DNA from 4 places in the Pseudoalteromonas marina genome. Region 3 is predicted to be linked to each of the others. Evidence: predicted binding sites of a transcription regulator. Region 3 holds the regulator's gene; each other region holds the start of a gene.
The links. The regulator sigma-54, encoded in region 3, starts transcription at its own class of promoters, with help from an activator protein. The targets are predictions, from matches to a motif close to GTTGGCACGNNNNTNGNNT.
Positions count from the first base shown of each region.

Region 1: PMAN_RS12895 (BON domain-containing protein) is a predicted target of sigma-54. The motif match lies at 4,945-4,963, and genes of this name have one in related genera.
Region 2: PMAN_RS17280 (amidase family protein) is a predicted target of sigma-54. The motif match lies at 2,293-2,311, and genes of this name have one in related genera.
Region 4: PMAN_RS12060 (BON domain-containing protein) is a predicted target of sigma-54. The motif match lies at 4,386-4,404, and genes of this name have one in related genera.

Region 1 covers NZ_AHCB03000007.1:360,671-368,830, forward strand. Annotated here, with positions in the region: gene PMAN_RS12860 (CreA family protein) at 1-458, opposite strand, end outside; gene PMAN_RS12865 (5-carboxymethyl-2-hydroxymuconate Delta-isomerase) at 665-994, shown strand; gene PMAN_RS12870 (LysR family transcriptional regulator) at 1,001-1,966, opposite strand; gene PMAN_RS12875 (DUF4437 domain-containing protein) at 2,104-2,919, shown strand; gene PMAN_RS12880 (porin family protein) at 2,984-3,565, opposite strand; tRNA gene PMAN_RS12885 (tRNA-Ile) at 3,762-3,838, opposite strand; gene PMAN_RS12890 (YqaE/Pmp3 family membrane protein) at 4,124-4,282, opposite strand; gene PMAN_RS12895 (BON domain-containing protein) at 4,346-4,909, opposite strand; gene PMAN_RS12900 (LiaF domain-containing protein) at 5,230-5,886, shown strand; gene PMAN_RS12905 (VOC family protein) at 5,942-6,358, opposite strand; gene suhB (inositol-1-monophosphatase) at 6,607-7,410, shown strand; gene PMAN_RS12915 (substrate-binding periplasmic protein) at 7,473-8,160, opposite strand, start outside.
Region 2 covers NZ_AHCB03000012.1:302,536-310,695, reverse strand. Annotated here, with positions in the region: gene PMAN_RS17295 (alpha/beta hydrolase family protein) at 1-832, shown strand, start outside; gene PMAN_RS17290 (TetR/AcrR family transcriptional regulator) at 1,004-1,657, shown strand; gene PMAN_RS17285 (putative 4-hydroxy-4-methyl-2-oxoglutarate aldolase) at 1,661-2,155, shown strand; gene PMAN_RS17280 (amidase family protein) at 2,482-3,690, shown strand; gene PMAN_RS17275 (gamma-glutamyltransferase family protein) at 3,687-5,252, shown strand; gene PMAN_RS17270 (sulfite exporter TauE/SafE family protein) at 5,264-6,088, shown strand; gene PMAN_RS17265 (pyridoxal-phosphate-dependent aminotransferase family protein) at 6,092-7,321, shown strand; gene PMAN_RS17260 (allantoate amidohydrolase) at 7,337-8,160, shown strand, end outside.
Region 3 covers NZ_AHCB03000005.1:246,561-254,720, forward strand. Annotated here, with positions in the region: gene PMAN_RS01155 (YgiQ family radical SAM protein) at 1-766, shown strand, start outside; gene mgtE (magnesium transporter) at 836-2,194, opposite strand; gene PMAN_RS01165 (HPr family phosphocarrier protein) at 2,303-2,575, opposite strand; gene rapZ (RNase adapter RapZ) at 2,619-3,464, opposite strand; gene ptsN (PTS IIA-like nitrogen regulatory protein PtsN) at 3,484-3,936, opposite strand; gene hpf (ribosome hibernation promoting factor) at 3,941-4,228, opposite strand; gene PMAN_RS01185 (RNA polymerase factor sigma-54) at 4,255-5,754, opposite strand; gene lptB (LPS export ABC transporter ATP-binding protein) at 5,824-6,549, opposite strand; gene lptA (lipopolysaccharide transport periplasmic protein LptA) at 6,546-7,082, opposite strand; gene lptC (LPS export ABC transporter periplasmic protein LptC) at 7,072-7,626, opposite strand; gene kdsC (3-deoxy-manno-octulosonate-8-phosphatase KdsC) at 7,623-8,160, opposite strand, start outside.
Region 4 covers NZ_AHCB03000007.1:183,936-192,095, reverse strand. Annotated here, with positions in the region: gene tal (transaldolase) at 192-1,142, opposite strand; gene yaaA (peroxide stress protein YaaA) at 1,364-2,143, shown strand; gene PMAN_RS12065 (mechanosensitive ion channel family protein) at 2,269-3,225, shown strand; gene PMAN_RS12060 (BON domain-containing protein) at 3,994-4,314, opposite strand; gene srmB (ATP-dependent RNA helicase SrmB) at 4,555-5,781, opposite strand; gene PMAN_RS12050 (tRNA1(Val) (adenine(37)-N6)-methyltransferase) at 5,857-6,558, shown strand; gene PMAN_RS12045 (alpha-amylase) at 6,710-8,160, shown strand, end outside.

The sequences.
Region 1 (8,160 bases), on a different contig from region 3:
CATGCTTTCGTGTTATATAAAGGCACAGTAGATAATGCATGGTGATGACTGCCGCTCGACTCTTTTGTTGAATACGACAAATATAATAATGTGCGAGTTTTAGCGTCGTATATTCGGCGCACCTTTAACGATTTAAATAAAATGCTCTTTGATGACTTAAACACCACCTCACCAGACTTACTACGATCAATTTCTTGTAATTGCTCCGCGGTGATTGGCCCTGTTTGACGACACGCAATCGACATGTCTGACGGATCAGAAAAGTCTAAATCGGCCTCAACATGACTAATATGACACGTCACTCCTTTAATGATCGGATCTTGCTGTGAGTTCACCACCACATCTTTTGTAGTAAACAAACCTAAACTCACCGACGCCACATCATCAGAGCAGGCACTTAACGTAATTACTGCGCCCATTAGCACGGCTAAATGTTTTATTTTTTGCTGAAATTTCATACTCATCCTTAATATAAGCTAGGTTTTTTTACACGCTTATTTTAATAAGCTTGGGTTCACCTGTGTGTTTTTATACTAACATCAAAAATCAGCACAACTAAATTAGTTTAAAACAAACATTTTAGCCGTATGGGGTTTAGCGAGCCGTCGTGTATTTGTTACAATTAACGACACGCTTAATGCCGTAACCAACAGGAACCACCCGCATGCCGCACATTATTATTGAGCACTCAGAAGACCTCCCTGTATTACCTCAAGTACTGGTAGAAAAAATCCATAAATGCACATTCGAAAGCGGTTTATTTGATTTAGAAACTATAAAAACTCGCGCAGTTGCATATCAGCAGTATCAATTGGGTGTGGGGAAAGAAGGGTTTATACATGTGCAAGCACACATTATGGCAGGGCGAACAGTAGAGCAAAAGCAAACTCTGAGTGAGCACCTACTTGCGTGTTTAAAAACCTATTGCAGGGAGTCTGACAGTTTAAGCGTTAATATTTACGACATGGACCACGAGATATATCGTAAAAATTAACACAATTCAGGCCTTGTACTCATCATCACAAGGCCACTCGTCTTCAGTCAAAATATGCTTTGCCAATAGCGATGCCCTAAGAGCCATTATTTTACTTTTTAACTCATCACGTATCAGCCTTATTGCAGGCGAAATAAACTGCCGGCTCGGAAGCACTAACCACATTTCTGTTAAGGGTATTTTATAATCGGGTATTATTCGTTTGAGCTTACCGCTAAGCAAATCATCTGCTACATCAATGGCTGACTTTTTTGCAATCCCAGCACCATCAACACACCAGCGTCTAACAATATCACCATCGTTTACAGCTCTATCGCTGTTCATTTTAACTTTGTATTGCTGTGTATTATCATAAAACTCCCAATCAGCGTGCACTACTTCGTAAAGTTTGTAGAGTAATGCGTTGTGCTCGCTCAAATCGTTCGGCACTAACGGCTCGCCATTCAGTTTTAAGTAACTAGGTGAAGCGCACACCACGTGTGGAATATTACAAATTTTAAATCCATATAAATTAAGCTCCTCAGCTACACCTTTTTTCATCGCTCTTAATGCAACATCAATTCCATCACGATAAAAATCAGCACGGCTATCACTTGCATGCAATCTCAAAGTTATAGAACTATGAATATCCATAAGCTCATTAAGTAAAACACGCATTAAATTACGTCCCATTTCAGACGACACCGCCATTCGCACTTCGCCTGTAATACACTCCGGCTTTTCATTAATAGCCGCTTGCCCTTGCATTAGTAACCCAAGCGCCTGTTCGCATAATGGTAAGTAACGCTCACCTTCAGCGGTCAATCTTATCTTTCTAGTAGTGCGAACAAATAGTTGTGTACCAAGAGCTTGCTCTATTCGTTTAATAGAGACACTCGCTGCCGACGAGCTCATATCCAACTGATGCGCAGCCGCTGTTATTGATTGAAGCTGCGCAACTTTTAGTAATACGCGTAAATCTGCAATTTTCATATCCGCCCCTTTATAAAACTATTCGTTGATGCTGCCAATTATCCACGTTTTAACGAAACTGTATTAAACATTAGCCTGTTTATGGAATGAAAAATACTCACTATTGTGTCTCTATCCCAACGCAAAGGAAAATATTTATGAAATGTAGAATTGTTTCATCAGCTTTAATGCTCACAACTTCGCTTATATCTGTACCTACTTTTGCAGACGAGTACGAATCGAAAGTAATACCTGCGAACAAAGTAAAATGGGGCTATTTAAACCCATTAAGAGGCGAGCAAAGTCCCGGTGCAGCCGATTTATGGGGCGATCGTACCGCAGATACCGCAACAGGTATGCTAGTACGCTTTAAAAAAGGGTTCGAGTCCCCGCCGCATATTCATAACATTACTTACCGAGGTATCGTAATTGAAGGCCAAATGCACAATGACGACCCCACCGCTGAAAAAATGTGGATGCCTGCGGGATCATTTTGGACACAACCTGCCGGTGAAAACCATACTACTGCAGCCAATGGCACTACAAATCTAATTTACCTAGAAATAGACTCAGGCCCTTATTTAGTAAAACCAACAAACAAACAGTTTGATAATGGTGAACGCCCATTAAACGTACATAAAGACAACTTAGTTTGGCTAGACAAAAGCGACGTAAGCAATATTAATGCTGAAGGTGTACAAACAACCTACCTTTGGGGAGACACCGAGACAATGTACGGCTCAATGATAAAACTACCAGCCGGGTTTAAGGGGGAAATTAGCACAGATGCGGATGAGTTTCGTGCAGTGATAATTGCAGGCAACGTGCAATACAGCTCAAAAAGTAACTCACAAAACTTAAGTGCAGGTAGCTTTGTAGAATCTGCGGGTAAGTTCATTCACTCGCTTGAGAACACAAGCGATATACCAGCAACTATTTACATTCGCAGCAATGGCTTATACCACGTAAATTAGCGTGTTGTAGCTACGTAAAAACTAAAAAGCGCACTAATAAGTGCGCTCATTTAACTGCTTGTGATCAAAAGCTGTAACGTGCAGTTAAGCTAATATAATCTAAATCATCTATTGTGGTGTAGCTAGTACCTACAGATAAATTTGTATTCACATAGTAACGAGCACCTAAAGTGATAGCTGTTTCACTGTCGTCTGCAATATCAATGTAACTTAAGCGGCCATCAATTTCGATGCTATCAGTTAGCATTGATCTAACACCAACAGATAATCCATAGCCATTTTCATCATCCGACAAATCAGTACCGCTGAACGATACTTCAGTTTCAATGTTTTCGTACGTTACTAAACCATAAAAGTCAGTGCTTTCACTAATTGCAGTACGGTAACCCACGCCTGCGCTCAACCAATTTAGATCTACATCCAAACCATCTTCTGAGTCGCCTACAGTCTTATATTGACCAGACACAAAAAAGTTATCGTCTAGTAATTTACTACCATCAAGCGTCCAACCGTTTAAATCATCGCCATCAAGATCTGCATTTAAATAACCGCCAGACACATAATTAAAGTTAGGTGTTTCTGCAAATGCAGCAGGGGTGACAAAAACTGAGCTTAATAATAAGAGTGTGACTTTATTCATTTTCATGGTACTTCCTTTTAGATATATTTTAACAACATATTGTTGTACCCAATAAAATACACAGCTATATATTTGATTGCAATTAGAAATTTTATAGATTAATTAAAAATCAATATATCAACCAATAAAGGATAATAATGTAGAGCTTTGGGTTTTAAGTGCGTAAAAATTTAACAGGATTTACTTGGAAGGCTTTGAAAAGTGGTGGCCCCTCCCAGACTCGAACTGGGGACCTAACGATTATGAGTCGTGTGCTCTAACCAACTGAGCTAAGGGGCCAACTTTATATAACTGCAAGGCAGTTAATTTTTGAAGCGTTCAGCCACAGAGCGACTAAAGCGGGTTGCAGTATAAAAACTTTTTTAGGGCTTGTCACTACCAAAAACCTTTATTTTAACAATCAATAAGCTAACTGCTTAAATTGTAATCTTTTAAAGAGTGTGAATGGGTAAATTTGGGGAGTTTTAGGAAAATAAAGTAAAAATGATTAAAAATAATATTTATTAATAGAATGCGCTGAGCAATATTTACTTACAACTGGCGTAAACATAGCTCAGCTGCGCATTATTTTTTAGCAATAATATAAATTGCATGTATTAACCCAGGGAAGTAACCCAATAGCGTTAATAAAATATTAATCCAAAAATGCATACCTAAGCCCACTTGTAAAAAAACACCTAGTGGTGGTAGCAAAACAGACAGTATTATGCGAATGATATCCATTATTTAGCTCCTTCAAACAGTTAAAAACAAAAAGCCCAGCAATGCTGGGCTTTGAGTATAACGTTATTCAGCTACGATAGATAAGTTATCTACCACATCACGTACGTCTTCAGCATTTTTTGCAATTTCGATTGCTAATTGCTTTTCCGCTGATGATTCAACTGAGCCGTTTAATGTAACAACACCATTATCGGTATCTACATCAATATCGGTTCCACCTACTTCAGAATCAAATAGGAAACGTGTTGTAATAACGGTGGTGATTTTAGCGTCCGTTAGGTCGTTATCATCATCCATCATTTTAGAATCTGTGTGTTTAGCGCTCATGTTTTTAACAACGGTTAGGCTGTTTTCAACGTCCATGACGCCATCTAGACTAAGTACAAGCTCTTCTGCTAGCTCTTTCTCTACTTCGCTATCAACTTTACCTGTAAGTACTACCTTGCCATTTGTTACATCAGTGTTTATGTCAAAGTTGTTTAGGTCTGTGTTCATAAGAAGCACAGTTTCTGCCTTGCCATCAATCCAAGCATCTTTACTTTCGTTTTCCCAGCTGTTTGCTTGTGCACCCATTGCTGTTGTACCAAGAACTAACGCGGCGATAATAGATTTGTTAAATGTTTTCATAATCTTTCTCCTTTTGATTAAAGACACTTTAACTAATGCGAACATCAAGCCAACTTTATTTACTATTAAAAATCATAGGCTTAACGAAAAAAATAGACTCTTATAGGTTTAACGCATTTCCCCTATTTACAGGCAAGTGAGTAAAACTTTCTCAACGTGTGAAAATTACTAGATTATTGCTATTTTGGTTAATGTGTCGTTAATATAACAACTAAACAAAAAGCCTTTAAAAATTAAACTATTGATAATAAACAAAATTAATTTTGGTATAGGGTTTGCTTACTAGTTAACTAATTGCAAATACAATTAAGGAATGCCCCATGTCTGTAAAAGTTGAAGACCGCCCAATAGAGCAAGTACGCGAACAAGTGATTGATCAGTTAATTTATAACTATAGCCATGGCGTTATATCTGTTGAGGCATTTGAAAGACGATTAGACAAAGCAATGGATGCAAAAGACAATTCTGTGCTGCTTACGTTAGTAGAAGACTTAACACTTAATACCGACAAGCAATACAAAGCTGAAAAGCAATCGCAGTTTACGCCTAATTACAGTGCTCAACAAAATAGCGATGACGACATTACACTGCGCAGTATTTTGGGTTCAAACGAGCGAAGCGGACAATGGGTGGTTCCTAAAAATATTTACCTAAATAATTATATGGGCTCTGTGGTGCTTGATTTCACCGACGCTATCTTTACCCATCAAAACGTGACAATTCATGTTAATTGCATTTTTGGTAGCGACGAAATTTACGTACCCGAGCATGTTAATGTTGTGTCCAAAATGTTTTGTATTTTAAGTACGCTAGAAAACAAATCAGTAACGTTAAATAAGCGTCAAGGTCCTACCATTCATATTGAAGGCAAAGCGATACTAGGGTCGATTGAAGTAAAGATAAAACGTACCATAAAAGAAAAGTTCATGAGCTTTGCAAACGATTTAAAGTCACAGCTAGGGGTAAGCAGTAAATAAGTGCAACTGTATTTGCTTTAATATGGCTGCTTTTGGCAGCCATATAGTGGTGGGCTTAAAGATCATTATTTCGTTCTGCAGGTATATCCGACAAGTACTCTACAAACTCAACTTCAAAGCCCGAAGGGTCTCTGAAGTAGATATTTTTTCTAAATGGGTTTTCATTGCCTTGCTTATGAACTGAAAAACCCGCTTTATTTAAACGAGACACCGTATTATCTAAATTAGCCGTCACGTAAGCAAAGTGAGCAAACCCAACTTGATGCCCTGAAAGCGCCCTGTTTTCACCCTCACCATGATCGCTCATTGCTATGTATTGCGTGTCGTCACCAAAGTGGACCCAACGCCTTGGTTTTCCATACCATTCACCCCGCCCTTCACTTCGTATTACCCAGTGGGGAAAAATGGCTTGGTAAAAGCGAATCATGGTATCAATGTTTTTAACAACTAAATTTACGTGTTCTAAATACATACTGTTTCCTTGTGAGTTAATTTAAACACACAATAAAACCTCAAGTTAACTTTAGGTAAAGCGCTTTTTTTAAATTTTTAGTGGGTAATTAAAAATACACTTTTGTTTTAATTAAATGTGCAACACTTTCAAGACTGTACAAAAAACACCCACAAGTATTTAGGGTTTATTGTTTACTTTATGTCAAAAGTCGCTAAAATACGCCGGCTGAAAATACAAACGTTCTTTTACAACCCAAAGGTAACTCCATGCATCCAATGTTAAACATTGCGGTTCGCGCTGCGCGTAACGCAGGCAAAATTTTACTTCGCGCTGGCGAAGATTTATCAAAAGTTGAAGTGCAACAAAAAGGCGCTAACGACTTAGTAACTAATATTGATAAAGAAGCCGAAGCCGTAATCCGTGACACTATTTTACAGTCTTACCCTACTCACTCTGTTGTGGGCGAAGAACTAGGTGAGCACAAAGGCAAGGATGATGATTACCAATGGATTGTAGATCCTATCGATGGAACAACAAACTTCATCAAAGGTATTCCACATTACGCAATCTCTATTGCACTTAAAGTTAAAGGTCGTTTAGACCAAGCCGTTATTTATGATCCGATTCGTGGTGAACTTTTCACTGCATCTAAAGGTCAAGGCGCACAACTTAACAGCAAACGTTTACGCGTGAGTAAAACAACTGTTCTTGCTGGTACAGTATTAGCAACGGGCTTCCCTTTTAAGCATAAACAACATACAGATGCATACACTGAAGCGTTTAAAGCGTTATTTGTTCACACTGCAGATATTCGTCGCGCAGGTTGTTCTGCATTAGACATGGCGTATGTTGCTGCTGGCCGTGTTGATGGCTTTTTTGAAATTGGCTTAAAACCTTGGCACTCTGCTGCAGGCGAGCTTATGGTTAAAGAAGCGGGTGGTATGGTTGTCGATTTTGCTGGTGGTAATAACTACAACCACAGTGGCAATATCATCTGTGGTGCGCCAAAACTGACTCAAGCTATTATTCGTGAAATTCGTCCAGTGTTAACTGAGTCGTTACTTCGCTAATAAATTGCTTTTACCAATATAATTGGTGCAACAAAAAAGGAGCCTAGGCTCCTTTTTTGTTGTTAAAAATATGGGTTTATTAGCTTAATCTCTATAGTTTCCCCCTTTGTATAAGGAAGGGAATTTAAATCTGTAGCAAAGTACTCATAAAATAACGCATCAAACTCGCCGTTTTGCTGCATTATTTTTATTCCTTGCTCAACCGCTTTAGCTAACTCAGGCTTATCCTTAGACACAAAATAATATAGCGCTGTTGGGTAGCTAATATATAAATTAGGCACAATACGTAAATTTTTGTGATCTCGCTCTAAAAGCTCAGAATTTACTTCAATAAATGATCGCGGAAAGTAATCTATGCGGCCTTGGCTAGTAAGCGCAAACATGGCTTTTAAGTTTGATAATGGCCTCACGTTTAAACCATTATTAACCAATATGCGTGTATCAGGCCAATCATGCCCCTGTACCGAGCTCAGTTTTGATAATTGCTCAAGCGTTTTTATGTCTTTAAATTTATCTAAATTCTGTTTATTTGTAACTAATGCTCTTTTGCCTATATACCCTTTGAACAATGGAATTTTAATGGCTGTGGCTAATGACTCTCGTTCAGGGCTGCTCATACTCCAATATAAATCAAGCGAGCCATCATCAAGTGACATTAAATTGCGTTGCTGATGCGGGTGTACAGCAACACGTTCTATTTCGGCAGGATACTGGGCTCTTATCAATGCCTTGGTTAGCATGTCATTGAGG
Region 2 (8,160 bases), on a different contig from region 3:
CAATAACAGGCAAACATTAAGCGCGCATGTATTTAAACCAGAAGACACCATAAAAGGCGCAGTAATGATTGCACCTGCAACGGGGATTAAGCAGCAGTTTTATGCAAACTTTGCTACTTACTTGCAGCAAAATGGATTTGCCGTTATTACGTTTGACAACAGCGGGATAGGCCAATCACTTAAAGGCAGCATTAAAAATAGTAAAGCGAATTTGCAATCGTGGGGCGAGCAGGATATGCCCGCAGTGCTAGAACAACTTCAAAAAACATTTCCGAATACCCACTACCATTTGATAGGTCACAGTGCCGGCGGGCAGCTAGTAGGTTTAATGCACAATGCCACTCAACTCAGCTCACTGTTCAACTTTGCGTGTTCGTCGGGCAAGTTAACCAATATGCGCTTAGCGTATCAGGTAAAAGCACACTTTTTTATGAATGGGGTTATTCCGGTGAGTAATGCACTATTTGGCCATACTAAATCACAATGGTTTGGTATGGGCGAGCCTTTACCTAAAGGCGTAGCTCAACAGTGGCAAAAATGGTGTAACGCACAAGGGTATGTTAAATCAGCATTTGGCAATACAGTATTTCAACATTTTTATAATGAACTAGCCATGCCTTCGCTTTGGATTAATGCCAGCGATGATGATATAGCAAATAACGATAATGTTGCTGATATGCTTTCTGTTTTTCCAAAACTTAACGCACAAACGCTACATTTAACGCCCAGTGAATATAACCTGAAAGATATTGGCCACATGAAGTTTTTTAGTAAAAGGTCTGCCGCTTTATGGCCTTTAGCACTAGACTGGCTAAACAAACATAGTATTTAACACCATGGTGTGTTTAGCTCCCTATACGCTAAACACACACCTGCTAACTCCATCTAACCTCTGCATACCTAAGCATATTTACGTGCTGTTAAATTTAAAGCCACTTTAGTAATTGACCTTTCGGTCAGTAAAGCTACAATCAATCAACACGTTAAACACGCACAATCAATAATGACCACACAAATAAAACCAAATAAAAAAGAAGTCACTCGGGAAAAAAACCAACTGCTCATATTAAATGCCGCCGAGCAATTATTTTCTCTTAATGGGTATGACGGCGCAAGCATGAGCATGGTTGCAAAAGAGGCTAGCGTTCCAAAAGCTAACATACTGTATTACTTTAAAAGCAAAGATGGCCTTTACGAAGCGGTAATAGACAGAATAATAGCAAATTGGAACTTAGGCCTTGATAACGTCACCGCTGAAGACGACCCCGCAACAGTGCTTTATAACTACATAAAAAGTAAAGTAATACTTGCCGTAAACCAACCTCTTCAATCTCGTTTATTTGCCAATGAAATTTTGCGTGGCGCCCCCTATTTACAAAACTACTTTAGAACAAATACACGGCCTTGGGTTAAACAAAAAATTGATGTGTTTCAATCCTGGATGGACGCAAAAAAAATAGACCAAGTGGATCCCCATCACCTTTTATTTACTATTTGGTCAACAACACAATACTACGCAGACTTTCAAGCAGAAGTACTGCTAGTTATGAATAAATTAGAATATGACGAAACCGACGTGGCACAAATAACACAATCAATTGCCCACATAATTTTAAAAGGTATTGGCTTAAAAATACCCGCCCCAAACGAGGCCTAACACATGGAAAACTTTACAACCCCCGACCTATTCGACGATCACCGCAACTCGGTTCAAGTAGCAGATAGTGGCTTGCGCCACTTTGGTAAAAAAACCACCTTTAGTGGCCAAGCAGTAACGGTAACCTGCCCAGAAGACAACTCGTTTGCCGCCGATGTTCTTCATCAAGATGGTAAAGGGAAAGTGTTAGTAATTGATGGGTTTGCTAGCAAACGTTTTGCTTTTATTGGCGACATTATGGCCGAACGCGCGCTACAAAATGGCTGGGAAGGTGTTGTAATAAATGGTTGTTGCCGCGATATAGAAATACTTGCAACAATGGATTTACCTGTAATGGCGATTGGTTCAACCCCTCGTAGCACACTTAAGCGCGGTTTTGGCGATCAAGACCAAGTTATTAATATGCTGGGTACCGCAATAGCACCAAACGATTGGCTGTATGGCGACGTTAATGGCCTAATAATTAGTAAAGCCCCCTTATTTAATAAATTCGTGTAAATAATAACAACCAGTTTGGTGCAACAATGCACCAAGTTGGTTTGTTTTGCGGTTAAAAACACCCACTTTATAACTTAAAAATTATAAATCCCTCTCTGCAACGCCCAAAAACCTGACCAATCGGACAGGAATTTACTTTTGGCATTTGTTTTGCTTGTATTAAGTTCGCTAAAACCACAACCACCGATGCAAAGTACAATTAGTGCTCAGTTAATAAAAATAAGATATTACGTAGAGAGCTAAAAAAATAACAACACTATTCTCTTTTACTCAATTTAAAATTAGTAAATAACCATTTGGTCAGTTTTATGTAGATGGGTTACAAAATGAACACGCAATTAAAAACTAAAAACACAGGTATATTTTGTGACCATGGACCCAGTAATTGGCAATCAAGTCAAACGGGCACACTAAGCACTATGCGCCTAGCCGTAAAAGATGTATTTGCAGTTAAAGGCGAGCGCAACAGCGCAGGTAACCCTAGCTGGTTTAAAGCAGCAAAACCTGCCCAGCAAACAGCAAGTAGTGTTAACAAATTAATGGATACTGGCTGTATTTTTAAAGGTTTTACCCATACCGACGAGCTTGCCTATAGCTTAGAAGGTAATAATACTCACTATGGCGCAGCACAAAACCCCAAAATAAAAGGGCATGCATGCGGTGGTTCTAGTATGGGATCGGCCGCCGCAGTAGCCGGCAATTTAGCTGACATCGGGTTGGGCACCGATACCGGAGGCTCTATTAGAATCCCCGCAAGTTATTGCGGTTTATTTGGTATTAGGCCAAGCCATAACGTAATTGAAAAAGATGGCCTAATTCCGCTAGCTCCCCCTTTTGATACCATTGGTTGGCTTACCCAAAGCGCAGAACTATTAGAAAAAGTAGGCAATGTATTGTTACCAAACCAAGCTATTAATAGTGTAAATACCTTGGTTATTTGTGAGCCCTTATTTGAGCTAGTCAGCCCAGCTTTACAAGCACCACTTAAACAACTGCTTAAAAAAACCAAACCTTTTTTTAAACACCACAAAGAATTTGAACTACCTAACATCAGCTTATTAAGCGAACTCGCTGATAGTTTTAGAATATTGCAAGGACGTGCTATTGCTAAAGCGCACAAAGATTGGCTTCAGTTGCCGGAGCCCCCTCCCCAGTTTACTCCGGCAATTGCGGCCCGTTTTAAAATGGCATTGGCACTAACCGCCCAAGAAGAAAAAGAAGCACTTAACGTTCAAATCCAATGGCAAACATTAATTGCTAAAAACCTAAATTCAACTAGCTGCTTATTTTTGCCAACAACCCCAACAACCGCACCTAAATTGGGCGCCGACACAAGCGCCTTACGCATGCAAATAATTACGCTATCGGCTATTGCGGGCTTGAGCCGCTCGGCGCAAGTTCACTTACCAATAGCTAATCTAGCAAATGGCCATCCATATGGGTTTTCACTCATGATGAGCCACAATAACGATAAAAGCTTACTTGCCTGCGCAACACAACTAGCTGCATATTTTAAACAGGAAACTCTCACATGAACGCACACAACATTGCCTTTACGGCCCCGCACTTCTCAGCGACCGAGGCAGGCACCTTTATACTAAAACAAGGCGGTACAGCCACTGAGGCAATGGTTGCGGCCGCCGCTGCTATTAGCGTGGTTTACCCACATATGAACTCGATTGGTGGCGATAGCTTTTGGCTTATTGATAACCCAAACCAAAGCACACCCACCGCAATTGATGCATGCGGGCGTGCACCAAACGACATCAGCGCCTACAGCAATGAGCAACAAATACCAGAGCGTGGCGGTTTAAGCGCATTGACTCAAGCGGCTACACTTCAAGGCTGGCAAAAAGCCCTTGAATTAGATGAGTACGCAGCCCTTTCGCTAAGTACTATTTTAGCCCCAGCTATCAAACTTGCCCGCGAAGGGTTTACTGTTACCAAAAGCTTGCAAGCAGGCTGCGAAAAACTCGCGACGGTTACCAATACAAATGATGCATTTAAAGCACTATACATCCCAAATGGCAAACCGTTACAAGCAGGCCAACATTTTAAAAACCCAAAACTTGCCGATACCTTTGAGCATTTAGCTAAACATGGCTTAAATGCATTTTATGAAGGCGAACTTGCCGACTCGTTTGCAGCCGACTTAGCCAAAGCTGGTAGTATTATTACCCCAAATGATATTGCCAACACGCAAGCCGATGTAGTAAGCCCGCTAAATGCTAATTTGTCGGGTATTAATTGCTACAACTTACCTGCACCTACTCAAGGCGTACATTCGCTACAAATAATTGGTACCGTTAATAAGCTAAAACACACCGCTAACACCGAAGCCGATTGGACCCACTTAATTGTAGAAGCCACCAAGCAAAGCTTTACGCACCGCCCAACGCTTTGGGCCGACCCTAAAGCGCTTGGCGATGATTATAAAAACGCATTAACTGATGAGCGCTTAACCGAGCTTGCCAACAATATTGATATGAATACCGCCAAAAAATGGCCGTTTGATGCCCAGCCCGGCGATACAGTTTGGATGGCAGCACGCGATAAAAACGGCCAACTAGTGAGCTTTATTCAAAGTATTTACTGGGAATTTGGTAGCGGCATACTCATGAGTGAAGGCGGGTTTGTATGGAATAACCGCGGGCTAAGTTTTAGCTTAAACACTAAAGATACCAATGCACTAGCGCCAAATAAACGCCCAGCACATACCCTTAACCCGGCTATGGCTAAGTTTGACGATGGCAGACGCCTTGCCTACGGCACTATGGGTGGTGAAGGCCAACCACAAACTCAAGCCGCTGTATTTGCCGGATACGCGTGGCGAAATAAATCAATTAACCAAGCGGTAAGCGATCCGCGCTGGTTACTGGGCCGCACATGGGGCGACACCAGCACAAATTTAAAAATAGAACACAGCCTCGCTGCCCAAATAGACAATGAATTAAATAAACGTGGCCACGACTGGGTAAGTGTAGAGGACAATAACGAAATGATGGGTCACGCAGGTGCTATTTTAGATACACCTACAACCCTTGAAGCTGCAACGGATCCTCGCTCTGATGGCCGTGCAACTGTTTCATCAACGTAGTAGGAACACACATGACAGAAATAATAAACCAATGGCCAATTATTGTGGCCTTAATAGCAACTGGGATTTTTGCCGGAATTTTAGCAGGACTTTTTGGCGTAGGCGGCGGTATTGTTATCGTGCCTGTGCTGTACTTTTTGCTGCAAGGCTTTGGCGTAAGCCCTGAGTCGGCCATGATGATAGCCACCGCGACATCGCTTGCCACCATAGTGCCTACGTCTATTTCATCTATTCGCTCGCACCATGCAAAGGGAAACATTGACCTTGCTTTAATTAAATACTGGGCGCCGTTTATTTTAGTAATGGCCGTTGTAGGCAGCTACTTAGCGCACTCAATACGTGGTAATGCACTGGTACTTATGTTTGCGTGTATTGCTATTTTAGTTAGCCTTAACATGTTATTTAGAGCCGGCGCCCCTGCCCTTGTAAGTAAGTTACCAGGTAAATTTGGCCAAGGCATAATGGCAAGTATTGTTGGTGGCTTATCGGTCATGATAGGCATAGGCGGCGGCACAATTGGCGTGCCCATGCTTAGTGCATTTAACGTACGTGCCCATGTTGCCGTAGGCACAGCAGCTGTATTTGGCTTATTGATTGCGCTACCTGGCGTAATTACCTTATTAAGTATTGGCACAACGCCAACCGATGCTCCCCTAGGTACGTGGGGGTTAGTTAACCTCCCTGCCTTTTTACTTATTATTCCACTTACTATTTTGTTTGCGCCTATTGGCGTAAAAATTGGTAGCAAGCTGGATCAAAAACAATTAAAACGCGCCTTTGCCGTTGTATTAATGATAACGGGCATTCGCATGCTTATTCAGACAATCGGAGCCTAAAACATGTTTAGCAACACGCAAATTCAAACTTTAAACCCGCCACAGCGTTTACTCATGGGGCCTGGGCCAATTAACGCAGATCCACGCGTACTGCGTGCTATGTCGGCGCAGCTAATTGGTCAATACGACCCAGTAATGACTGGTTTTATGAATGAAACCATGGCCCGCTATCGCGAAATATTTAAAACCAAAAACGAATGGACCATGTTAGTTGACGGCACATCACGCGCAGGCATAGAAGCCGTATTGTGCTCTATTTTACGCCCTGGCGATAAAGTACTGGTGCCCATAATGGGCCGCTTTGGCCACTTGCTTGTTGAAATAGCCGAGCGCGTAGGCGCAAAGGTACACACCATAGACGTACCCTGGGGCGAAGTATTTACCCCCGAACAAATAGAAAAAGCCATTGTTGATGTAAAACCCCATGTACTTGCCATGGTGCAAGGCGATACTTCAACAACCATGAACCAGCCGCTTGAACACATTGGTGATATTTGCCAAAAGCACGATGTATTATTTTACTGCGATGCCACCGCCTCAATTGTGGGTAACGATTTACCCGCCGATGAGTGGAAACTCGATGCACTGTCGGTTGGTTTGCAAAAATGTTTAGGTGGCCCGTCTGGCTCTGCCCCTTTAACACTGAGCGATAAATGCGCCGATTGGATCCAAAAACGCAAAAAAGTAGAAGCGGGGATCCGCACCGCAGAGCATACCGACGGCACCGAGCCATTTGTACGCTCTAACTACTTTGATTTAGGCATGATCATGAATTACTGGGGGGAGGAGCGCCTTAACCACCACACCGAAGCCACCAGCATGCTGTACTGCGCATCAGAATGTGCTCGCATAGTCATTGAAGAAGGCGTAGATAACTGCGTAGCACGCCACAAATTACACGGCGATGCCATGCTAACAGGCATTCAAGCGCTGGGCTTAAACGTATTTGGCGACGTTAGTCATAAAATGAACAACGTAGTGGGTGTGTATATTCCCGAAGGAATTAACGCCGACCATGTACGCGAACAAATGCTAACCGACTTTGGTATTGAAATTGGCACCTCGTTTGGGCCGCTGCATGGCAAAATTTGGCGTATTGGCACCATGGGCTACAACGCCCGTAAAGATGCCGTATTACAAACATTAGCAAGCCTAGATGCCTGCCTGCATGCCAACGGTTACAAAGGCCCTAAAGGCGAAGCCGCTATTGCCGCCCTTTCCCATTACAAATAATAAAAAGGATTTAGCATGACGATTGCAAGCCCACTCCATGAGCCATTATTAAACAGCGAGCTGGCTAATAAATTTGCTGCACGCGCCTTAGCGCGTTGTAAAACACTTAGCAGCCTATCGCAAATGCAAGGCGGCATTCACCGTGTGTATTTATCTAAAGAGCACAAAGAGTGTAATAGCGTTACTGCCGAGTGGATGGCTGAGGCAGGCATGCAATCGTGGCAAGATGAAGTAGGCAATTTATGGGGGCGCTTAGCATCATCAAACCCACACGCTAAACGTTTAATTATAGGGTCGCACCTTGACACCGTACCCAATGCCGGCGCATTTGATGGCATTTTAGGGGTGTTACTCGGTATTGAAATAGCCGCCATTGCATATGAATTAGAGCTAGATCTACCCTTTCATTTAGATGTTGTGGGTTTTTGTGATGAAGAAGGCACCCGCTTTGCCACCACTTTAATTGGCTCAAAAGCACTGGCAAACGAGTTTGACCCGCAGTGGTTAAATATACAAGATACAAACGGTATTACTATGCGCCAAGCCATGCTGGATTTTGGTTTAAACCCAGATGATTACGCAAAAGCTGCGCTCAACAAAAACGAGTTACTCGGTTACTGGGAAACCCACATAGAGCAAGGCCCTGTGCTTGAATCGGTAAATCAGGCGCTAGGCGTAGTAACCGCTATTGCTGGCGCCAAACGCGCTATGATCACTTTAACAGGTCAAAGCGGCCACGCGGGTACAACTCCAATGAACTTGAGGCAGGATTCACTAGCAGGCTGCGCTGAATTAGTAACCGAAATTGAAAAACTAGCAAACAATGCTAAAAATGGCGA
Region 3 (8,160 bases):
GCCTACAATCGACTTATACAAAAAAGCACGTGATGTAAAAGGCATTAAAAAAGTTCTTATCGCTTCGGGCGTTCGCTATGACCTTGCTGTACGCGATCCTCGCTATGTTAAAGAGCTGGTGACACATCATGTGGGCGGGTATCTAAAAATAGCGCCAGAGCATACTGAAGACGGTCCATTATCAAAAATGATGAAGCCAGGCATGGGTGCTTACGATCAATTTAAAGAATTATTTGATAAGTACTCGAAAGAAGCGGGTAAAAAGCAGTATTTAATTCCGTATTTTATTTCTGCACACCCAGGAACTAAAGACGAAGATATGGTAAACATGGCTTTATGGCTTAAGTCTAACGACTTTAAGTTGGATCAAGTGCAAAACTTTTACCCATCTCCAATGGCCAATGCGACCACTATTTACCATACAGAGATGAACTCACTGCGTAATATCAAGAATAATAGTGAAGTAGTGCCAGTGCCAAAAGGAGCACGCCAGCGCAGATTACACAAAGCTATTTTGCGCTACCATGATGCATCGGGCTGGCCAATGATACGTGAAGCACTTCGCAAAATGGGTAAAGCTAACCTAATTGGCAAAGGGCCAAACTGTTTAGTGCCAGAAGAAGGCCGCGATGAAAAAGCGGGTAAAACCGTTAATAAAGGCCGTAAAGGGGCTCGCCCAGCGCTTACACGTCATACGGGATTTAGCCAATTTAAAAAGGCTAATACAAAACCTAAAGTGGGTGGAAATAGGCAAAAAGCCAGATAGTTATTACCGAGACAATAAAAACGCGCAGCTATAAATTAACTGCGCGTTTTTTTATAACAGCTTTTAAATTTATATTAACAGCCAAGTAGCGGTGCCTAAAAAGGCAAAAATACCCACAATATCTGTCACTGTTGTTAGCACTACACTGCCTGCAAGTGCAGGGTCTATATTCATTTTTTTAAGTAAAATTGGAATACTTGCACCAGCGACCCCTGCCACAACTAAGTTCATAAACATGGCAAAAGCGAGTACGCCGCCGAGCATAAAGTCCCACTGCCAAAGTGCAATAACACCCGCTATCAACAATGACCACAAAATGCCATTGAGTGCTCCAATAGCGAGTTCTTTCATCATTAAAAAGCGTTGGTTGGTTTGATTTATATGACCAACAGCTATACCACGAATAACAAGTGTTAGTGATTGACTGCCAGCAACACCGCCCATAGAAGGAACAATGCCATTAAGCACTGCTAATATGGGTAAAATATCGAGTGTGCTTTCAAAAAAACTGGCTACAAAGGCGGCCGCAAGCGCAGTTAATAAGTTAACTCCTAACCATACTGAGCGTTTTTTAGAGCTTTTTAAGACAGGGGCAAAGGTATCTTCTTCATCATCAAGGCCCGCCAAACTCAGTAAACTATGTTCGGCGTCTTCACGAATTACGTCAACAATATCATCGATCGTGACACGACCAAGTAGCTGATCGTTGTCATCAACAACTGGGGCCGAGATCCAATTATGGCGCTCAAACAGTTGTGCGACTTCACTTTCATCCATTGAAATTGGAATTGACTCACATTCTTCATCCATTAAATCGCGAACAATTTTTTCTGGTGGATTAGTTAGCAATGTACTCAGCGATAAAGCACCAATAAAGCAGTTATGTTTATCAACCACATACAGGTCATCAGTGCCTTCAGGTAACTCTCCGCGAAGTCGAATATAACGTAGGACGACATCAATGGTCACATCTGGGCGAATAGTTACCGTATCGGTGTTCATGAGTGCACCAGCAGAACGCTCTTGATAAGATAGCGCTTGTGTTGCGCGCTCTCTATCTTGGGTGTCCATGGCGCTAACAACGTCTTGGTAAACGGTGTCAGGCAAACTACGTAATACTTCACCTAGGTCATCGTGACCCATGTCTTCAGTGGCAGCAGCAATATGCTCAGGCTCCATTTGGGCAATAATACCCAGGCGCACGTCTTCTGATAATTCTTCGAGTACATCACCTTGAACATCAGGATCAACTAACTGCCATAGCAAGCGACGAATTTTGTGTGGAGATGATTCTAATAATAACGCAGTATCACATGGCGCTGTTTTTGCGAGCATGCGCCTAACTTGAACAAACTGACCACTATTAAGTGACTTGGTCACTTGTTTTAGTTGTTGTAGTGGGTAGTCTTGTTCAAAAGCTTCGGGCATTGGCGTCCTTTATTTATACTGTAACTGTTACCTAATGGGTGGGGGAGTACGACCTAGCAGCCAGTTATTTTGATTATAGTTATTTTATTTAAATGTTAAAAATTAACGTTACTCTTGTTCGTTAAATCGTTGCGAAATAAGTTCTCCAATTGCATTTAAAGCTTGCTCTGCATCAGGCCCTTCACATACCACTTTAACTTCTTTACCTTGGCTACTTTCAAGTAGCATTAGTGCTAATACACTGTCACCAGCAGCTTCTTTATCATCTTGAAATAAGGTGATTGAAGCATCAAATTTTACAGCGAGTTGGGCTAATACAGTTGCGGCTCTGGCATGCAGTCCTAATTTATTTTGTATTAAAAAAGTGTCTTCTATACGCATACATTACTCTATCAAAGCTGAACAGGTTATTAGTTTTGTAAAATTACTTTTCTTGTTCTCTGTGACGTATTTTTACATTGGGATGCGTAACTGCAAAGCTTTCGCCAATTGTTTGCGCTAAATATACAGAGCGATGTTGCCCGCCAGTACAGCCAATCGCAATAGTTAAATAGCTTCTGTTATTTCGCTCTAGGTGTGGTAGCCATGTTTGTACAAAGGTTTGTATTTGCCATGTAAATTTTTGAACTATGCTGTGGCTAGCCAAATAATCTTTTACTGGTTGGTCTAGGCCATTAAGTGGTTTTAGTTCAGGCTCCCAATGCGGGTTAGGTAAAAAACGCGCATCAAATACGTAATCTGCTTCTTTAGGAATGCCATGTTTAAAACCAAAAGATTCAAATGTAACAATCAGCTGCTTATCTTTTTTACCTAATATTTTTTCGCGAATTGATTCAGCAAGTTGATGAACGCTTAGCTCACTGGTATCGATCATGTAATCGGCGCGCGTAATTAGCACATCGAGAAGTTCTTTTTCTTTTTTTATGGCTAAATCAAGCGGAAGTGAATCTATTGATAAAGGGTGTAAGCGTCTGGTTTCAGAAAATCGTTTAATAAGGGTTTGATCTTCACTGTCTAAGTAGAACAGCGTTGGTTTTGTAAAACCCGGTAAGTATTCGATGATGTGATTAAATTCATCTTGCTCTTTTGGTAAATTTCGCACATCTATACTAACGGCAATTTTATCGTAGTTATCAGAAACGCTTCTTACCAAAGAAGGTAATAAATTTACTGGAATGTTATCTACGCAATAATAACCTAGATCTTCAACAACGCGTAAAGCAACCGACTTACCAGAACCAGAACGGCCACTTATGATAATCAACTCCATTAATCACCCTTTAAATTTGTTACGATTGGTCAACAATAATTTGATACAACTCAGCATCCGATTTAGCACAGCGAAGCTGCTTACAAAATTCTTTATTTTTTAGTTTATCAGCTATCGTTGCTAGCGTCTTTAAATGCTGTTGGTTATCGCCTTCAGGTACGATGAGTGCAACAAAAATATCAACAGGGCGGTTGTCTATAGCATCAAAATTAATCGGTGTTTCACTTACTAACACCAATGCTAAAGGTTCTTGTGCGCCGCTCATTCGGCCATGTGGAATAGCAATACCTCTTCCTATCCCTGTGCTGCCTAGCTTTTCGCGGGTTAATAAAGCGCCCAAAATATCCTGTTGAGATAAATACGGTAATTTATCGTGAGCCAGCTCGCTAATAAACTCTAAAATTCTTTTTTTACTATTAAAAAGGACCGCAGCTTTACTGCAGTCCTGGCATATAAGTGAACTTAATTTCATCATATTAGTGTCGAGCAAGCTTCTCTTTGTGTTTAATTACTTGACGGTCAAGCTTGTCAATCAATGAATCAATAGCTGCATACATATCTTGATGTTCAGTGGATGCGAATAATTCAGCACCACTTACATGAATAGTTGCTTCTGCTTTTTGATTTAATTTTTCTATATCAAGAATGACATGAACATTATTAATATGATCAGAGTGCCTTTCTAGCTTCGCAAATTTGGTATTTATATAGTCTCTTAATGAATCAGTTAGTTCTACATGACGACCAGTTAAATTTAGTTGCATAAGCATTACCCTCTTTGTTTAGCGTCTTAAATCAGGCTCTTTCGCTGATTTGACGGTGGAATAGCCAGAGATTCGCGATATTTTGCGATTGTACGTCTCGCTACTTTAATTCCTTGCTCAGCCAATATATCCGCAATTTTGCTATCACTCAATGGTTTTGCTGAGTTTTCTGCTGCGATTAATTTTTTAATAAGTGCACGTATTGCAGTAGATGAACACTCTCCACCATTTTCGGTACTTACGTGGCTTGAGAAAAAGTATTTAAGCTCAAATATTCCACGCGGTGTGTGCATATACTTTTGCGTGGTTACGCGCGAAATTGTTGATTCGTGCATTTCTACCATTTCAGCAACATCATTTAAAACCATCGGTTTCATGGCTTCTGGCCCGTGTTCAAAAAAGCCCTGTTGTTGTTTAACAATACAGTTAGTTACTTTTAAAAGTGTATCATTTCTACTTTCTAAGCTTTTTATAAACCATTTAGCTTCTTGTAAATGTGAGCGAATAAATTGACTGTCGCCGCTTGATTTAACTGTACGCGACATCGCTGCATATTGGCTGTTTACACGAATTTTTGGCATGCTGTCTGGGTTTAACTCTACAATCCAGCGGCCTTTAATTTTTTTAACTGACACATCAGGTATTACATACTCAGACTCTTCTCGTACTATTGTGTCTGCAGGCTTAGGGTTGAGCGTATGAATAAGTGTCATTACTTCTTTAAGCTCATCTTCTTTGAGCTTCGTTTTTTTCATTAATGTACGGTAGTCACGAGCAGCTAACAAATCAATGTGCTCGGTTAAAATCATTTTTGTTTCATCAATAAAAGGCGTGCCTTTATCAAATTGATTTAACTGAATACACAAACACTCTTGTAAGCTACGTGCCGCAATACCCACTGGGTCAAATAGCTGAATGCGCTTTAATACAGCTTCTATTTCGTCAAGTTCAACCTCAACGTCATCGTCATTATCTTGATTAAAGCTCTCTAAAATCTCTTCGCAACTGAGTGTCAGTATGCCTGAATCATCCACCGCTTCTACAATAGCAATAGCAATGGCTTCATCTGTAGGGCTAAATGGCGTTAATTGTAATTGCCACATTAAATATTCGTGAAGCGTTTCAGTTGATGCGCCCTGATATATAGACTCATCTTCAGGCATTGGGCCTGAAGATGATGCAGGGGCTGCACTCATGTACTCATCCCAGCTAACGTCCATTGCCATGTCGTCACTTACGGTATCTTTAGCAAGCGCTTCACCACTGTCTTGTTCATACTCGCTAGGGGCTTCATCTACAGATACGGTTACTGTAACTTCATCGTTATCTGCTTTTTGCTCATTTTTGCCCGCAAGATCATCGGCATAGTCTTGCTCCTCAACCTCAAGTAATGGGTTGCTGTCGAGCGCTTCTTGTATTTCTTGCTGAAGATCCAATGTGCTTAATTGCAGCAAGCGAATAGCTTGTTGCAACTGAGGTGTCATTGTAAGTTGCTGGCCCATGCGCAGCTGTAGTGATTGCCTCATGTATCTCTAACAATCCTTTTAAGTTGTTATAGTTAATACTAGCAGATGCTTATAAATAAGGCGTAAATGTTACAGCCTAAATTGCTCGCCTAAATATACATCGCGTACAGTTTTATCATTTAATACGTGTTCAGGGGTACCAGAAGCAATCAGTTCCCCATGAGAAACAATGTAGGCTTTTTCGCAAACATCAAGGGTTTCTCTTACATTGTGGTCTGTTATTAATACGCCAATCCCACGGTTTTTCAGGTGTTCAATAATTTTTTTAATATCTAATACTGAGATAGGGTCAACACCGGCAAATGGTTCGTCTAGCAAAATAAACTTTGGATCTGCGGCTAAAGCACGTGCAATCTCTACTCGGCGACGTTCTCCGCCCGATAATGCCATACCTTTGCTATCCCGAATGTGTTGAATGCTAAATTCATCTAATAGATTATTCAATGTATCTTCTCTGGCTTGCTTAGTGAGCTCCTTTCGAGTTTCTAAAATAGCCATTAAGTTTTGATACACTGTTAATTTTCTAAATATAGACGACTCTTGTGGTAAGTAGCCAATGCCTAATCTAGCACGACTGTGCATAGGTAAAAGCGTAATATCGTTCTCGTCGATAGATATTTTGCCTTTATCGCTAGGGACTAAACCTACAATCATGTAAAAGGTTGTTGTTTTACCTGCGCCGTTTGGCCCAAGCAAGCCTACAATACTGCCAGCTTGAACTTCTAAGCCCACATTTTTTACAACTTCACGGCCTTTGTAGCTTTTGGCTAGTAGCTCTGCTTTTAATGTGCTCATGGTTGGCCTTTGTCAATTTTTTTAGGCTCCACAGGCACTAAGATAGTGTGTACACGGTCAGTTGAGCTTTCATCTTTTTCGGCGCTAATAAGCTGCTGTTCTATATCGTAGGTAATGCTTTTAGCATTCATTTTTTGCCCAGCTTGAGATATCTCTGCATCTCCAATTAATGTTAAAAAACGCGTTGAAACATCGTATCTAACTTCATTAGCGCTGGCGCTCATTATTGTGCCGTCGGCTTGTTTTTCTTCAAAATATGCAGGCGTACCTGTGGCAATTAACAATTGCTTGTTGTCGCCTAGCTCATCACGCTTGTGAACCTCAAGGCGGTCTGCGGTAATTTTTCTGTCGCCATGAATAATTTCAACATTTTTTTCGAAGATACCTACGTTTTCTTTTAGTTGACCCTCTTGTTTATCCGCACTAATCGAAATTTGATTTGCAGAAATTGGCGCTGTTGGTTCAGCGGCATTAGTACCTAATGCAAGTAAAAATGTTGGAATAATAAAGAGTGTTGATAGTTTATTGGTCATAATAAATAGTTCGCGTATGGTTAATTAATTTTATCACTTCGGTTTTTAAATCGGCTTCTAAGCCTTTACCGGTGATTTTTAAATTGGGCCCTGTAACAATGACAGGCTGCTCTGATTGCATCGTTAGTAATTTTATATCTACCTGAATGTTATCAGCATTAATTTTATCTATCATTGCGTTATCAGTTAAATTACTAGCAACAACGTTACCTTCTAATATTAATTGTCTGCCTTCGTATAATGTTGCTTCATTAGCGTTAATTCGCCATGTTTGCTTGTTGTTGTATAGCGTAAAAATAGGTTTATCAAAAAAGGTAAACCCTAATTCTTGATATAGCTCCATTCGTGCTGCCGTTACTTTATGGCTGATTTTCCCATTTTCGTCATACGCTGTTTGTTTTAGCTCTATGGCTGTGTAATCGGGCTTTGCAATTATGTCTGCTTCGGTTTGTTGTGGTAAATTTACTTGTGTGAAATAAGGGTACCAAAGCCAAACCATACAGCTGATGAATAAAACGCTTAATATTATGCGCGCTGCATTCATGAACTGGTCCCTTTTGTGGTCAAAGGTTTGTTATTTTCAAGCATTAGCAGGTCGGTTAGTTCTCTCACTGCACCAAAGCCACCTAGCATTTGTGTTGTATAATGCGCTAAACGTTTTATTAGCGGATGGGCGTCATTTACTGCAACAGCAAACCCTACTAACTCCATCACTGGCATGTCTGGGCCATCATCGCCAATGTAGGCAATTTGCTCATCATTTAAATTGAGCTTTGTTTTTAGTTCTTCGTAAGCGAGTAATTTATTTTCTTGGCCTTGATATATATGTTGTACTGTTAGGCTTGTCATACGCTGTTGTACTATTTTTGAGTGGCGTCCTGTAATTACCGCAACTTCAAAGCCGCTATTAATTAGCGCTTTAATGCCAAAGCCATCTTTTGTATTAAATGCTTTGAGCTCTTCGCCTTGGTTACCCAAATAAATGCGACCATCAGAAAACACACCATCAATATCACAAATAAGTAGCTTTACTTTTTTTGCACGTGCTTTTGCGTCTTCACTCAATGGTTGATAGAGC
Region 4 (8,160 bases), on a different contig from region 3:
GGTTTATACAAGTAAAGTATTGCTTTTAAATACAAAAACACTTTGTATAAAATTTACAAACAAATTTAAGTCGATGAGAGTTATTTTGTTTACAGCTAAAATGTATGAGGGAGGTCGGGTTATTAGTCCGCACTTTACAGGCATAAAAAAACGCCGCAATTGCGGCGTTTTTTAAAGTACGTTCAAACCAATTACATTGCTTTAAAACGTGCTTCTAGCTGTTCTTGTGCATCAGCAAAAGAGCGAATACCTTCAGCTAGCTTTTCAGTTGCCATTGCATCTTGGTTATGTAACCAACGGAACTGAGCTTCTGTAAGCGGCTCAGGTTTCGGCTCTTTAGGAATATCACTTTCTAGTAAATATTCTTGTGCGCCTTCAAGGTTACCTAAGTCTTCTAAAAGGTTAGGGCTAATAGTTAGCTTGTCACAACCTGTTAGGGCAATAATTTCGCCCGTATTACGGAAACTTGCGCCCATCACTACTGTTTTGTAGTCATGACGTTTGTAAAATTCAAAAATGCTGCGTACTGATTGAACACCTGGATCTTGTAGTGGATCCGTTGGTTTTTCCATGCCGTTAGCAACGTGCCAATCTAAAATACGACCAACAAATGGCGAGATTAGAAATACATTTGCATCAGCACATGCACGGGCTTGGGCGTCGCTAAATAATAAAGTAAGGTTACATTTAGTGCCTTCTTTTTCTAACTGCTCAGCGGCTTTAATACCTTCCCACGTAGACGCAACTTTAATTAAAATTTTGTCTTTGCTTACACCTTCTTTTTCGTAAAGGCTAAGTAATGTGTGTGCTTTATCAATAGTTGCTTGAGTATCAAACGATAAACGTGCATCTACTTCGGTAGAAATATAACCCGGTACAATCTCACTAATTTCTTTACCAAGTAAAACAGCAAAGTAGTCACATGCAAGTTCTAGTTGTTTAGCTGGAGCTTGCTCGGTTTCTTTTGCATAGCTCCAAGCTTTATCTAGGTAAGGCTTATAAGCTTCAATCTCGCTCGCTTTTAATAAAAGCGACGGGTTTGTGGTTGCATCTTCTGGTTGATGCTTTTTGATCGCTTCAATATCGCCAGTGTCGGCTACGATAGATGAATGTTGTTTTAGCCTTTGTAGAGCTGAAGTCATTTGCTTTCCTCATTCCAAGCAAGTTAAAAGAAAAATCGACCCTTAATATATACCATCCATACTGCAACAGTGTGACAATGCTTGATAGGTCTTATGTCCTTATCAATTAAAAAACGGCAATGTATGAATTTTTAAGGGAGGATTTATATAAACAAAACGTGCTTTTCGTTTCATTTAATGTTGAAATTGACATTAAATAATTTACAAGTCAATAGCTAACTATGATCACTGTTATTTCACCTGCAAAAAATCTTGATTACGAAACGCCACCGGCAACCGATAAGTTCACTCAGCCTGAATTACTCGAGCACAGCGAGGAACTCATGAAAGTATGCCGTGAACTAACACCTGCGCAAATTGGCAGTTTAATGAAAATTAGCGATAAGCTTTCTGGCCTTAATGCTGCTCGCTTTAGCGAATGGTCGCAACCCTTTACCATTAATAATGCCAAACAAGCCGCGCTTGCTTTTAATGGTGATGTATACGGTGGGTTAGAGGCGAGCACTTTAACTGCAAGCGACCTTGATTACGCGCAAAGTCATTTGCGTATATTATCTGGATTATATGGCCTGTTAAAACCGCTTGATTTAATGCAAGCGTACCGACTAGAAATGGGCACTAAGCTTGAAAACTCTCGTGGTAAAAACCTGTATGAGTTTTGGGGTAGTATTATTGCTGATAAGCTAAATGAAGTAACAAAAGCACAAGATGCACAATACCTCGTTAACCTAGCTTCAAACGAATACTTCAAAGCGGTAGATAAAAAAGCGCTCAACGCGCAAATTATTACGCCGCACTTTAAAGACTGCAAAAATGGTCAATACAAGGTAATTAGCTTTTATGCTAAAAAAGCGCGCGGCATGATGGCGCGTTACATTATAGAAAACCAAGTAACGCAACTAAGTCAGCTAAAAGAGTTTACTGTAGCGGGTTACTATTTTAGCGCTGAGGTAACAACGAAAGAGTTAGAGCCGGTATTTATGCGCGACGAGCAAAACTAACGCGTTTAATTAAAGCTAAACACATACCCAAAAAGCCATGCATTGCATGGCTTTTTATATGCTGGCGCTAAACTTGCAAACATGAGTTAAGTATTCACATTATTATTTACTCATAGGTGCAAAAAATGATCAGCATACCCTCGATAACAGAAGCTGAAAAACTTATCGAAGAAAAACTCGGCGGTTGGTTTGATGTTGTTATAAGTCACATTCCTAATTTTATAGTGGCGGTTATTATTGCCATTATATTTTCAATGCTAGCGCGCTTTGCTGGCAACCTAATGAAAAACATATTGCGCCGTTCACTCGACTCTCAACAAATAGCCGATTTAATGGCTTCAATATTTAAGGTTATTGTGCTGTGTGTTGGGGTATTTATAGCGCTGGATTTTGTGGGTTTAAAAGGTACGGTTACCTCTTTATTAGCCGGTGCGGGTATTGTTGGTTTAGCCATAGGTTTTGCGTTTCAAGATATGACCGAAAACTTGATTGCGGGCATAGCAATGGGTATACGCAAGCCCTTTAAAACAGGAGACGTAATCGAAACCGACGACGTGTTTGGTTCAGTACACTCAATAAACCTGCGTAATACGCTAATAGAGAGCTTTTACGGGCAGTTAATTTTAGTACCAAACAAGGTATTATTCAGAAATGTGTTAAAAAATTACACCACACTTGGAGTTAGACGCATAGAGGTACCGGTAGGCATTTCGTATGGTGACGACATTGAAAAAGCGAAAGAAGTTATTGTAGATAAGATTAACGATTTGGACTTTGTCATTCGTAAAAACGAAACCGATGTTTATGCTGAAGGCTTTGGCGACAGTAGCATTAATTTATTGGTGTGGTTTTGGATTAAATACCCAGGTGAACCAGACTTTATGACAGTGCGTCATAAAGGCGTAGTTGCTGTTAAACAAGCGTTGGATGAAGCTGATATTAGTATTCCATTCCCTATTCGCACGCTCGATTTTGGTATTAAAGGCGGTGAAAAACTCGATGCCATGATCAGCGATAAAATTAACCAGCAATCATCAAATAAAGGCAACGCTGGTGGAGCTGATTCAGGCCAAAACGAATAAATGAGCCATTAATACCAGTGGGAATTATTTACTCACTCGCAACGCAATTTTACATTTAAATGCGCGTTGTGGGCTTAAATAAAAATGACTTATGGTTCACAACGACTAAATGCAGCTTTATAAAGCTGCATTTTTTTATGGCTATTTAAGTGTTTGAGAAGGTGAGAGCAACGTTAATCGATTATTGATTAAGGCCTATTTACCTTTTGGGGTGAAATTGAAAGCGGGCTATGTGATATATCGATAAGGCTAAGCCTATTGTGTAGTTACTTCCCGAAACCGACGATAACGCAACATAAATATAAAACATGCAGTAACTTTTGTGTTCCTCTCATAGGTTGCTTTTCCTTGTTGCCTTAATAATAGGAATAAAGAGCAAGTAGGGCGTATAAGCTGTATACGACTTTAAGTTATACCTACATAGGCGAAGTCATTAAAATAATGCAGGAGTAGGTACTTAGCTTACTGGGTCACAAATCGCGCACCGTAATTATGTTGCTCCTTGATAGAACACGCTTTAATAATGGCAGTTAAACAGGCCTAGGCTTAATATAAATTTATTATTTAAAGAGCGGATTATTTTGGCAAATATTAGGTTGTAATGTATGCAATTTACAATTGGTATTAGGCGTTAAGTAAGAGGTAATTAAAGCGAGTTTTTTATTGTAGTTAATGCGAGTTGCAAGTAAATACTGGCACAAAAAAGGCGCAGCGTGTGTTGGAGTAACATGCTGCGCCTAGGACCAATTGAGTTAATAAAAATGCGATTCAAATAACACTAATTTTGTTACGGATGATTTTAACACCATCCATATTTTCTAAAAACTTTTGAGCAAGCGCACGTTCAAAACCGGTTTGCGCTTGACCATGTAATACTACCTCGCCATCTTTAACCTGTACGCGAATATTGCTTAATGCAAAGTTGGGGTTAGTACGAAGCGTGCTTGTAATGGTTTGTTGAAGGTTAGGTTGAGTTGCTACGCTGCTGACTACGGCTAGGTGTGTTGCTGCACTCACTTTGGTAGCGCAGGCTAACAAAAATAAACAACAAAACGAAACTAACGCAATAGTTAACTTTAAGCGGTTCATAACTCAATCCTTTTATATCAATTAAAAATTTAGCCAAACCATTAAATATTCTGGCTATTCTGTGTTTAATATTACAAGTTCAGTGCCAGTTTTAATTTATTGAAATATAAGGTTATTTTATTAAGTGGGAATTCAGGTGGGCAATAATTACATTTAAATGGGTAGGTGTTACATGCACCGGTTACATATGTTACACGCATTAAAAAGCCGGCATACGCCGGCTTTGGTAAATATGCTAAGTTACTTTTTCTTTTTAACTTTCGCTTTTTTCTTTGCTTTCATTTTTACCGGATCTTTGCGCTTTTTAACCGGTGGCTTAGCCTCTTTATGCTGAGGCTCAATGCCTTTAATTACACGGCGTTTAAGCTTCTGTTCAATGTAGCGTTCTACTTTGTACAAAATACCAATATCATGCGCTTCAACTAATGAAATAGCGATGCCTTTTTTACCTGCACGACCAGTACGGCCAATACGGTGAACATATACGTCGGCGGTACGTGGCATATCAAAGTTAATAACGTGGCTAATGTCAGATACGTCAATACCGCGAGCAGCTACATCTGTTGCAATTAATATTTTAGTGCGGCCACTATGAAAGTTTTCCATTGCTTTCATGCGCTTGTCTTGTGGCATTTCACCTCGCAGCCAAGCGGCTTTTACACCGTTATTAGTTAATTCACCAATGAGAGTTTCTAAACGTTCACGGGTTTTAACAAATACAATGGCTTTACTCACGTCTGGGCCGTTAAGGGTGTTGACTAAAAGCTCGAGTTTATGGTGGTAATCATCAGCAAGATGAACCCACTGGTGAATTTTAGCTTTTTCTTTACGAGACGACTCAGCTTCTAACAAAGCTGGATCGTTTAATGTGGTTTCTGCAAATCGCTCTACGCTGTCACCCTCAAGGGTTGCTGAGAATAAAAAGCACTGACGGCGATTTTTAGCTTCGTCACAAATACGGCTCATTTCTTTTTTGAAACCCATGTCTAGCATACGGTCGGCTTCATCAATAATAAGCATTTCGACATGTTCAGCATGAAAGTTTTCAGTTTCAAGGTATTCCATTAATCGCCCTGGAGTGGCAATTAACACGTCGTTATTTTTTTCAAAAATTTCTTTATGCGTTCCGTAGTTAATACCGCCGGTCACGACACCAATTTTTAGGTGCGTACGTTTGGCTAGTAACTCACATTGCTCATGAATTTGATAAGCCAGCTCACGTGTTGGCGTCATAATTAATACGCGGGCAAAACCAGGTTCACGGCGCGGAAAATCCAATAAGTATTGAATCGCAGGAATTAAAAATGCCGCTGTTTTACCTGTGCCAGTTGGCGCAGACGCTAAAATATCACGTCCCTGAAGAGCTTCAGGAATAGCTTGTTGTTGAATACTGGTTGGCTTCTCGTAGCCCATTTTATCAATGGCATCGAGTAATTTGGTATCAAGATCAAATTCAGAAAATTGCATAGAGTGTCTAAAATAGTGGACAATTACCTTGATTATACGCGCTATGCTGCGCTTGGTGAATGAAAAGGTGAAAAAATGTCTGGTTTTGCATTTAAACAATTTAAGGTTGAACACGACATCTGCGCAATGAAGGTTTCAACCGACGGCATTTTGCTTGGTGCGTGGGCAAACTTAGCTGGTGCAAACTCGTTACTAGACATTGGTACAGGCACGGGATTATTGGCGTTAATGTGTAAACAGCGCAGGCCAGCATTGAGTATTACTGCGGTTGAAATAGATGAAAACGCATACAATCAAGCATTACAAAACGTAGCAAATAGTCCGTGGCCCAATATAGCTATTAAGCATCAAACTATTCAAAGCTTTAATAGTGACGCTCCCTTTGATGTCATCATTTCTAATCCGCCTTACTTTAATCACAGTTTAAAAGGCAATAATGCCGCCCGAAACACTGCGCGTCACACCGATGGTTTGGGCTTTGAGGAGCTAATTAACGCGTTTAAGCGGCTTAGCCATTCACAGTCACGGTTTAGTTTAATACTGCCAAACACTGAGGCTTTAGTATTTATTGAGCTTGCTACTCAAAAAGGGCTTTATTTAAATGCACATTGCCAAGTAAAAGCGACACCTAGCAAACCCATAAGCCGCAGTTTAATGACGTTTAGTTATCTAGAATCACAAACCGACAATTCAACGCTATGCATTAGAGAGTTAAACAATAATTACACTACTGATTACATTACTTTGTGTAAGGCATTTTATTTAAAGATGGCGTAATTGTGAGGGGTATTATCTAATAATAAAGGATAGTTTACCCATAATGCATACGTATTCAGTTGTTATTTAATCAATCTCAGGACTAGTGTTAACCACTTGTAAATAACGTTGGGCATGTTGTTTAGCCCGCCAACATTTGGAAACACACACTATGAAGCTGAATAAAATGGTCACCACCGCCGGTTTAAGCCTAGGTTTGCTTTTGCCTAATCTTGCAGCTGCTGCACCCACTACGTTTGTTCATTTATTTGAATGGAGTTGGCCCGATGTTGCACAAGAATGCGAGCAGTTTTTAGGGCCAAAAGGGTATGCTGCTGTACAAGTGTCTCCGCCTAACGAGCATATTACAGGCAACCAATGGTGGACTCGCTATCAACCTGTGAGCTACCAACTGCAAAGCCGAGGCGGTAACCGAACGCAGTTTGTAGATATGGTTAACCGTTGTAAAAGTGCAGGGGTCGATATTTATGTAGATACCTTAATTAATCACATGGCGGCTGGCAGTGGTAATGGCGTTGCGGGTAGCACGTTTGGTAATAAACAATACCCAATTTATAGCCCACAAGACTTTCATGAAAGCTGTAGTATAAATCCAGAAGATTACGGTAATAATCGTTACCGCGTTCAAAACTGCGAGTTAGTAGGACTTGCTGATTTGAATACGTCTTCAAATTACGTGCAAAATACTCTCGCTGCTTATATTAACGACCTTCAGGCTATTGGAGTAAAAGGTTTTAGATTTGATGCGGCTAAACACGTAGCAGCTAGCGATATTCAAAGCCTTATGGCTAAAATAAATGGCTCGCCGTTAGTGTTTCATGAAGTGATTGATCAGGGAACAGAAGCCGTTGATGCCTCTGAGTATTTAGGTACAGGGCTAGTTACCGAGTTTAAATACAGTACACAACTCGGTAATACATTTAGAAACGGCTCGCTTGCATGGTTAAGTAATTTTGGTGAAGGGTGGGGCTTTATGCCAAGCTCGTCAGCGGTCGTATTTGTAGATAATCATGATAATCAGCGGGGGCATGGTGGTGCGGGTAACGTAATTACCTTTGAAGATGGCCGCTTATACGACCTAGCTAACGTATTTATGTTGGCGTATCCGTATGGCTATCCAAAAGTAATGTCGAGTTACGATTTCCATGGTGATACCGATGCGGGCGGGCCGAGTGTTCCCGTTCATAACAGCGGTAATTTAGAATGTTTTGCAAGCAATTGGAAATGTGAGCATCGTTGGTCATACATAGCGGGTGGCGTCGATTTTAGAAATAACACCGCCGACAACTGGGCTGTGACAAATTGGTGGGATAACACTAATAATCAGATTTCATTTGGCCGCGGTAGCTCAGGTCATATGGCCATTAACAAAGAAGACGCAGCGCTCAATGCCACTGTGCAAACAGACATGGCGCCTGGCCAATATTGTAATGTATTAAAAGGTGAATTATCGGGCGATGCTAAAAGTTGTAGCGGTGAGGTTATTACAGTTAATAGTAACGGCACTATTAATTTAAATGTGGCGCCTTGGGATGCGATGGCAATTCATAAAAACGCTAAGTTATCACAAGGTTCGACTTCAAATCCGAGTGGTGATTGGCA